2 regions of the Colwellia sp. MB02u-14 genome follow, and region 2 is predicted to be linked to the other one. Evidence: predicted binding sites of a transcription regulator. Region 2 holds the regulator's gene; the other holds the start of a gene.
What was found. The regulator NrdR, encoded in region 2, represses ribonucleotide reductase genes. The targets are predictions, from matches to a motif close to AAACACNANATNTNGTGTTT.

Region 1: a site for NrdR is predicted at 2,103-2,122, ahead of nrdA (class 1a ribonucleoside-diphosphate reductase subunit alpha). Genes of this name have one in related genera too.

What each region holds. Positions count from the first base shown of each region.
Region 1 is NZ_JACGUX010000080.1:63,663-68,104, forward strand. It holds gene nrdA (class 1a ribonucleoside-diphosphate reductase subunit alpha) at 1-1,963, opposite strand, end outside; gene H4J52_RS13405 (LysR family transcriptional regulator) at 2,580-3,491, opposite strand; gene H4J52_RS13410 (type 1 glutamine amidotransferase domain-containing protein) at 3,677-4,363, shown strand; gene H4J52_RS13415 (iron-containing alcohol dehydrogenase) at 4,440-4,442, shown strand, end outside.
Region 2 is NZ_JACGUX010000072.1:35,346-39,787, reverse strand. It holds gene H4J52_RS09755 (hypothetical protein) at 1-527, shown strand, start outside; gene glyA (serine hydroxymethyltransferase) at 834-2,090, shown strand; gene nrdR (transcriptional regulator NrdR) at 2,292-2,747, shown strand; gene ribD (bifunctional diaminohydroxyphosphoribosylaminopyrimidine deaminase/5-amino-6-(5-phosphoribosylamino)uracil reductase RibD) at 2,749-3,885, shown strand; gene H4J52_RS09735 (riboflavin synthase) at 3,941-4,442, shown strand, end outside.

The DNA.
Region 1 (4,442 bases), on a different contig from region 2:
CTTGTTTTAAAACACCATCTTTACTTGCTTTGATGCTGATCAAACCACGTGGTGGTTCAATACCGTTTGTTGCATTTGAAATTTGTGAAGAGGTTTCTGATGGCATTAACGCTGAAACAGTTGAGTTTCTCACGCCATGTTTTTTAATGCTCTCACGTAAACCTTCCCAGTCAAGGTGAAGAGGTTCGCCGGTAATATCGTCGATGGTCTTTTTATAAGTATCAATCGGTAAAATACCTTGCGATAAGCGTGTCTCATTAAACTTAGGACAAGCCCCTTTTTCTTTCGCTAATTCATTTGAAGCTTTCAACAAATTAAATTGTATCGCTTCAAAAGTACGGTGAGTCAAATTGTTTGCACTACCGTTTGAGTAAAAGACGCCATTTTTAGCTAAGTAGTAAGCATAGTTTATTACGCCTATACCTAATGTTCTGCGACCTATAGTGGCATTGTATGCAGCTGGCATTGGATAGTTTTGATAATCAAGTAAACTATCGAGTGCTCGAACCGCTAAATCTGATAATCCTTCTAATTCATCTAAACTTTCTATTGCACCTAAGTTAAAGGCTGACAAGGTACAAAGTGCTATTTCGCCGTTTGGATCATTGATGTCATTCATTGGCTGTGTTGGCAGCGCGATTTCTAAACACAAGTTACTTTGACGAATAGGCGCTTGTTTAGGGTCAAAGGGACTATGCGTATTACAGTGGTCAACATTTTGTAAATAAATTCGACCTGTGCTGGCGCGCTCTTGAGCAAACAAAGTAAATAACTCAATGGCTTTAATACATTTTTTACGAATTGAGTCATCAGCTTCATATTTTACATACAAGGCTTCAAATTTATCTTGGTCTTCAAAAAATGCATCGTAAAGACCAGGAACATCGCTCGGGCTAAAGAGAGTAATAGACTCACCTTTAATTAAACGAGTGTACATAAGCTTATTGAATTGCACACCATAATCTAAATGACGAACACGATTCTCTTCTACACCACGATTATTTTTAAGGACCAGTAAGCTTTCAACTTCTAAGTGCCAAAGTGGGTAGAATAATGTTGCTGCACCACCTCGAACTCCGCCTTGTGAACAACTTTTAACAGCCGTTTGAAAATGTTTGAAAAACGGTATACAACCGGTATGAAATGCTTCACCGTTACGTATTGAACTACCTAAAGCACGAATACGGCCCGCATTAATACCAATACCTGCTCGTTGTGAAACATATTTGACAATAGAGCTAGAAGCCGCGTTTATTGAGTCTAAACTGTCACCACATTCAATTAATACACACGATGAAAATTGACGCGTAGGCGTACGTACCCCAGCCATAATAGGTGTAGGTAGCGATATTTTGAAGGTTGAAATAGCGTTATAAAAACCTTTAACATATTTTAAACGCGTTTCAACAGGGTATTTAGCAAATAAACAAGCGGCCACTAAGATATATAAAAACTGAGCACTTTCGTAAATTTCACCCGTTACCCGGTTTTGAACAAGGTATTTACCTTCTAACTGTTTGACTGCGGCGTAACTAAAGTCTAAATCACGAGGATGAACAAGAAATCTCTCCATTTGTTCAAATTCTGCTTCGTTGTAATCAGTTAGAAGATGTTCATCATATTTACCCTTTTCTACCATATTGACAACATGGGTAAATAATTTAGGCGGTTCAAATTGGCCGTAGGCTTTCTTGCGTAAGTGAAAAATAGCTAAGCGTGCTGATAAATACTGATAATCAGGTGTTTCTTCTGAGATAAGGTCAGCGGCAGCTTTAATAATCGTTTCATGAATATCAGCAGTTTTAATGCCGTCATAGAATTGAATATGAGACTTTAATTCAACCTGTGACACTGACACGTTATCAAGGCCTTCAGCAGCCCAAGTGATAACTTTATGAATTTTTTCTAAATCGATGAGTTCTTTTTTGCCATTACGCTTACTTACAAAAAGATTATTAGTCATGAAAAACCTGTAATTTATTAATTATGCTGGTCGCTTTATTTACCTAACGTTGTTAATTAGAAGCACGTTAAGTGAACACTTATCAGTATTATATTTCCCCTAAAATATAGAACAGCACAAAAATTCGTCTGAACAACAAATACACTATATGTAGGGGTTTTCTAAAAACTGATCACAAGATAATGAGGTTTGGTTGTTTTTGCAAGTGATAAAAAGCAGAGTTTTTAATAACTTTCCTTAGAGTGAAATTTCAGTTAGTAACGACTAACTTAGTAGTGCTTTTTATTTTTGATATTACAAAAACGCAACGTTTATTTTAATTAATTTTTATTGATAAATTTTTTTTAAAATAAATTTCATCTCTGCTCACTACATTTGTAAGATAAAAGTTAATTGTCAACAAAAACAGTGAGTTGCTTTTTTTTGAACAAGAAGGACACTAAATGAACGATATCGCTGCTGTTATGGTTTTTCATCATATTCCCATAACAGGTTGTATAATCTTTACACGTTAATGAATACACCAATAAAAACGTTGAGGTAAAGTTGTTCACCTTTTAGCTACTTTATAATAAAGACAAGTAGGTAAGGTGATATTCTCATTTAGTCAGTGTATTTATTGTTTCTTGGTTTTGTTTTGGCTGGTGAAATATTCTTTTAAAAAATTAAGGAGTAGTCTGAGTTTTTTAGAGTTGGCTGTACCAGGTGGGAATACGCCATAAACATTGATATCGCTGAGCGCATAGTCATCCATTACCGTTTCTAAGGTACCTGCTTTTATTTTTGGCCATGCATCGTAAGTTGGGATACGGCCTAAACCATGTCCTGCCTCAACAAAGGCAGTACGTGCTGCTGCATTATTGGTACTTATACTACCTTTCATGGTAACACTGAACGAACGGCTGCCCTTCGTTAGGGTTAATACCCCAGATGTTAATTTGTAAATTACCCATTGATGGTCACTTAAATCTGCAGGTTTAGTGGGCCGGCCAAATTGAAGGAAGTATTCAGGAGCGCCACAAAGGCAAGTTTCTAATGTTGCAAGCTTACTGGCTTGCAAACCAGAATCAGGTAAGGGTGCACCCCGAATGGCCAAATCGATCCCTTCTTTCATAATATTAACAACTTCATCTGTTAGCATGACATCAAGTGCAATTTTAGGGTAAATTTTCTTAAACTCGTTGAGTGCAGGAACAACTGTTTGTAAACCAACGTTTACTGGGCACGTTATTTTAAGGAGTCCAATGGGTTCATTTTTGAAGTTTTCAATTTGTTGGTTGGCTGCGCTGGCTTGCTCGGCAATAACGCGGCAGCGTTCATAATATGCTTGGCCTGCTTCAGTAAGGTTAATAGAACGTGTAGAGCGATTAAGTAGCTTTACCTCGAGTTGTGCTTCAAGCTTTTTTAGATGATAACTCACTACTGCTCGAGATAACCCTAAATGTTTAGCTGCAGCACTTAGGCTACCTTGCTCTATGACTTGCGCAAAAACAACCATACTTTTAAGCTGTTCAAATGAAATATCCATAATATGACCTAGTAATTAAAAACACATGGCTAATTGCTTACTTAATCATCATTGTATCAATAATTGATACAATGATGTCAATTTTATCTGCATTGTTCATTTTTGTTCTTAGGCATATACTACGGGCATAGAAAATAGAAACACACTCAACTTATACTCACTTACTTATAAATGGATGAATGATAATGACTAAAAAAATATTGATGGTACTTACTTCACACGATGAACTTGGTAACACAGGCCAAAAAACAGGTTTTTGGGTTGAAGAATTTGCAGCCCCGTATTACGCTTTTATCGATGCGGGTGTTGAAGTAACACTGGCGACCCCTAAAGGTGGTCAAGCACCTATTGACCCAACAAGTACACTCGAAGATTTTCAAACCTCGGCTACAGACCGTTATGACGCAGACAATGAAGCGCAAGCTAAAATTGCTGCAACAGTAAAATTGTCTTCAATTAACGAAGCTGACTTTGATGCTGTTTTTTATCCAGGTGGTCATGGTCCATTATGGGATCTTACTGATAATACTGACTCAATCAATTTGATTGAGAGTTTTCTCAAAGCAGATAAAGCCGTTGCTACTGTTTGTCACGCCAGTGCAGCTTTATTGAATGTTAAAGAAGCCTCAGGTGATTTTGCCATAAAAGGTAAAGCAGTGACTGGTTTTACTAACAGCGAAGAAGAAGCTGTTCAATTAACAGAAGTTGTACCTTTCTTACTCGAAGATGAACTCATTAAGCGTGGCGGTGAGTACCAAAAGGCGCAAGACTGGCATGCCTTTGCTGTACAAGATGGCCTTATTATTACCGGTCAAAATCCAGCAAGCTCTGCATTAGCGGCTGAGAAATTACTGGCTCATCTTACTGCATAAATTCGTCGAACAGACAACTCGGTTAGCTAACCTGTTTAGCTAATCGACTTAATTCTTTACGCTTAAGGACATATAAATG
Region 2 (4,442 bases):
ACTGGCAAAGCCAACCGACGGCTAAAACTGATATTGCTAAATTACTTAAGCAAACAAAGCAAAGAACTGTTTGGGCAAAGCGTTTGTTAGCCATAGATATTATCGCCACAGTGGGTATGGTTTTAGCCGCTTTATATATGTGGCTTACGGGGTCGGAAGATCAAGCAACTATAATTTACTTTGGCATCGGTAGTTTTTTGTCTGTTGTATTTGTTTACTTCGCGATTAACATTCGACTGGCTGCATGGAAAGTTAATTGTGGTAGTCCGGATAAAGCGATTGATCACGCTATTTCTGGCTGTCTGTCTTCTATTAGCTATATTAAGTTAATTAAATTATCATTCTTTGTTTTTTTACCCTTTGTCAATTGGTATATTTTTACCATGAGTGAGCAAGAAAGTCAGTCACCTGTTTTAGGTTTGGTGTTAATGAATGTATTTGTTCTTTTAATATCGGCTATTACTCATTATTTTCATGTAAAAAGGCGTAACGAATTAAAACAGTTACAGGGACTTCTTTCAAAATAAAATATGGGTAATTCATATAAAGTTAGATTATGTTTTGTTTTTACGTTTTATGTTGTTTAAAATTCCTTGTTATTGTTTTTTTTCTTGGTTATATTCTGTCATACTAAAAGTATTGTTCGAGACTTTAAAAGTTTTTATCAAGAATAACAAAAACACTTACGGCATATTAGATGAATAAATGAGCTAAGAATTGTACCTTTACTCGTGTACAACTAAGCTGATTTGAGGCAAAATATGTCGCATAAATTTTGCTATCCATTAGACAATTGTCTGTAACAGCCTTGGCTGAATTATTGAGGAAAAACCATGTTTACACGTGATATGAATATTGCTGATTTTGACCCTGAACTTTATCAAGCGATGAGCAATGAGAAAGTTCGTCAAGAAGAGCACATTGAACTTATTGCTTCAGAAAATTACTGTAGTCCTCGTGTGCTTGAAGCACAAGGTTCTCAATTAACCAATAAGTATGCGGAAGGTTACCCTGGCAAGCGTTATTACGGCGGCTGCGAATTTGTAGATATTGCTGAACAGTTAGCCATTGACCGTGCCAAAGAATTATTTGGTGCCACTTACGCTAATGTACAACCACATGCTGGCTCTCAAGCTAATGCAGCTGTATTTCAAGCCTTAGTTACACCCGGTGGTAAAGTATTGGGCATGAGCTTAGCGCATGGTGGTCATTTAACACACGGTTCACATGTGAGCTTTTCAGGTAAATCTTACGAAGCTTTTCAATATGGTCTTCACCCTGAAACAGGCGATATCGATTACGAAGAAATGGAACGCTTAGCACAAGAACATAAACCAGAAATGATCATTGGTGGTTTTTCTGCATTCTCTGGTGTTGTTGATTGGGCGCGTATGCGTAAAATCGCTGATGGCGTTGGCGCTTACTTCTTCGTAGATATGGCTCACGTTGCTGGTTTAATTGCAGCAGGTCTATACCCAAATCCAGTTCCACATGCTCATGTTGTTACAACAACAACGCATAAAACATTAGCTGGCCCTCGTGGTGGTTTAATTATTTCAGGTTGTGACGACGAAGCTATTTATAAAAAATTGAATTCTGCTGTCTTCCCAGGTGGCCAAGGTGGCCCATTAATGCACATTATTGCGGCTAAAGCGGTAGCATTTAAAGAAGCATTAGAGCCTGAATTTAAAGTATACCAACAAAATGTTTTAGATAACGCTAAAGCGATGGTTGCTGTTCTTCAAGAACGTGGTTATAAAGTTGTTTCTAACGGTACTGAAAATCACTTGTTATTACTTGATTTAATCGATAAAGATATTACGGGTAAAGATGCTGATGCTGCATTAGGCCGTGCACATATTACGGTTAATAAAAACTCAGTACCCAACGACCCTCGTTCTCCGTTTGTAACGTCTGGTTTGCGTTTAGGTACTCCTGCGATTACACGTCGTGGTTTTGGTATCGTTGAAACCAAAGCATTAACAGGTTGGATTTGTGATATTTTAGACGACATTAACAATGAAGATACGATCAGTAAAGTACAAGCAAGTGTTAAAGAACTTTGTGCACGCTTCCCTGTTTACGCATAAGTTAAGTTTATGTTGAGCATAAAAACTCAAGATAAATAAGTTGATGTAACAACAGCTTAATTAGATTAAAATGGCCGCATTAGCGGCCATTATTGTTTCTAACGTATAAACAGAGCTATTTGCTGATAAAACCCAATCAATAACGTTTTTACACTGAAAAACTTATTGGAATAGGTATAAATAATTTTATTGGAGCTTCCCATGTATTGTCCTTTTTGCCGAGCGGTAGACACCAAAGTTATTGATTCTCGTTTGGTCTCTGATGGTCATCAAGTTCGCCGTCGCCGCGAATGTCTCGCTTGTCATGAGCGCTACACTACTTTTGAAACCGCTGAATTAGTCATGCCGCGTATTATCAAAAATGGTGGGTCGCGTGAACCTTTCAATGAAGACAAAATGCGAAATGGCTTAGTGAGAGCTTTAGAGAAGCGCCCCGTTAGTGTCGAACAAGTCGAACTCTCAATTAATAAAGTGAAATCAAAGCTGCGTGCTACTGGTGAAAGAGAAGTCTCGAGTGGCCTACTTGGCAATATCATTATGGAACAATTAAAAGATTTAGATAAAGTCGCTTACGTTCGTTTTGCGTCGGTTTATCGATCTTTTGAAGATATTCGTGAGTTCAGTGAAGAAATTGCCCGTTTAGGTGATGAAAAATAATATGAGCCAATTTTCTAGTGACGATTATCACTTTATGCAACGTGCCATCATGCTTGCCAAGGAAGGGCACTTTACTACCTCTCCTAATCCGCGAGTGGGTTGTGTCTTGGTTAATAAAGGGAAAGTTGTTGGTGAAGGTTATCATCAAAAAGCGGGTGAAGGTCATGCCGAAGTTAATGCCTTAACAATGGCTGGTGAGAAGGCAAAAGGCGCAACCGCTTATGTAACCCTTGAGCCTTGTAGCCACTATGGTCGAACGCCACCATGTGCTGAAGGGTTAATCAACGCGGGTGTCAAACACGTTGTAGCGGCAATGGTTGACCCAAACCCTAAAGTTGCGGGTAATGGCTTGAAAATGCTAGAGCAAGCAGGCATTTCTACGCAACATGGTTTACTAACCGCTGCAGCTGAAGCATTAAATATCGGTTTTATAAAACAAATGACGAGCGGTTTACCGTATGTTCGTTGCAAATTAGCGGCAAGCCTAGATGGAAAAACCGCCATGAAAAATGGAGAAAGTAAATGGATAACTTCTCCACAAGCTCGACAAGACGTTCAGCGTTTACGCGCACAAAGTTGTGCCATTATTAGTGGCGCTGACAGCATTCTAATGGATAATGCTAAAATGACCGTTCGTTGGTCTGAATTGGGTGAATTAAAAAATAGTTATAAAAAAGAAATGGTTAGACAGCCTATTCGGATTGTTATCGATACTAAAAATCGCTTAACACCTCATTTAGCGTTTTTTAATGAAAATAGCCCCATAATATTAATTAGAAACACCATTGAAAACATTCATCAATGGCCTCACTTCGTAAAGCAAGTGCATTTACCTTTTGCACCAACATCAACAAGTGAACAGTACATTGATTTGCGCGCTTTATTGAAATATTTAGCACAGCTAAACTTAAATGATGTGCTCATTGAATCCGGTGCTCGTTTAGCTGGCGCGTTTATCGAGCAAGATTTAGTTGATGAACTGATTTTATACCAAGCACCAAAATTGATGGGGGCTGACAGTAAAAGTTTAGTAAATATGGAGAGTATTGAAAACTTGAGCCAAGCAAAAGCACTAAATATAAGTGATATACGTATGATCGGCAAAGATATCCGTATTATTGCTAAACTTTTACCTTGAAATTTTAGTATTATGTTTAGATTAAATTGACCTACAAATCACGTAAAGAGTAATTATGTTCACAGGGATCATTGAAGCCGTTGGAACCATTCAGGCTATAAATATTACCGGGCAAGGCGCAAGACTTGTTATTTCAAGCGGATTATTAGACATGAGCGATGTTAAACTGGGTGACTCAATAGCCACTAATGGCATTTGCTTAACGGTCGTCGCGTTTGACTCGTCAACTTACAGTGTTGATGTGTCTAATGAAACATTAACTCGTACCGGTTTTGTCGATTATCAAACAGGGCAATCAGTCAACTTAGAAAAAGCCATGTTACCAACAACTCGTTTTGGCGGGCATATGGTGTCTGGCCATGTTGATGCTGTTGTTGCTATTAGCTCGATCGAACATAATGGCAATAGTATTGAATATTGGCTTGAAATGCCAAGCGATTTAGCACCATACATTGCTGAAAAGGGCTCTATCACCATCGATGGTACAAGCTTGACAGTGAATAGCGTTACCGATAATCAATTTCGTTTAACGATTGTACCGCACACTACAGCGCAAA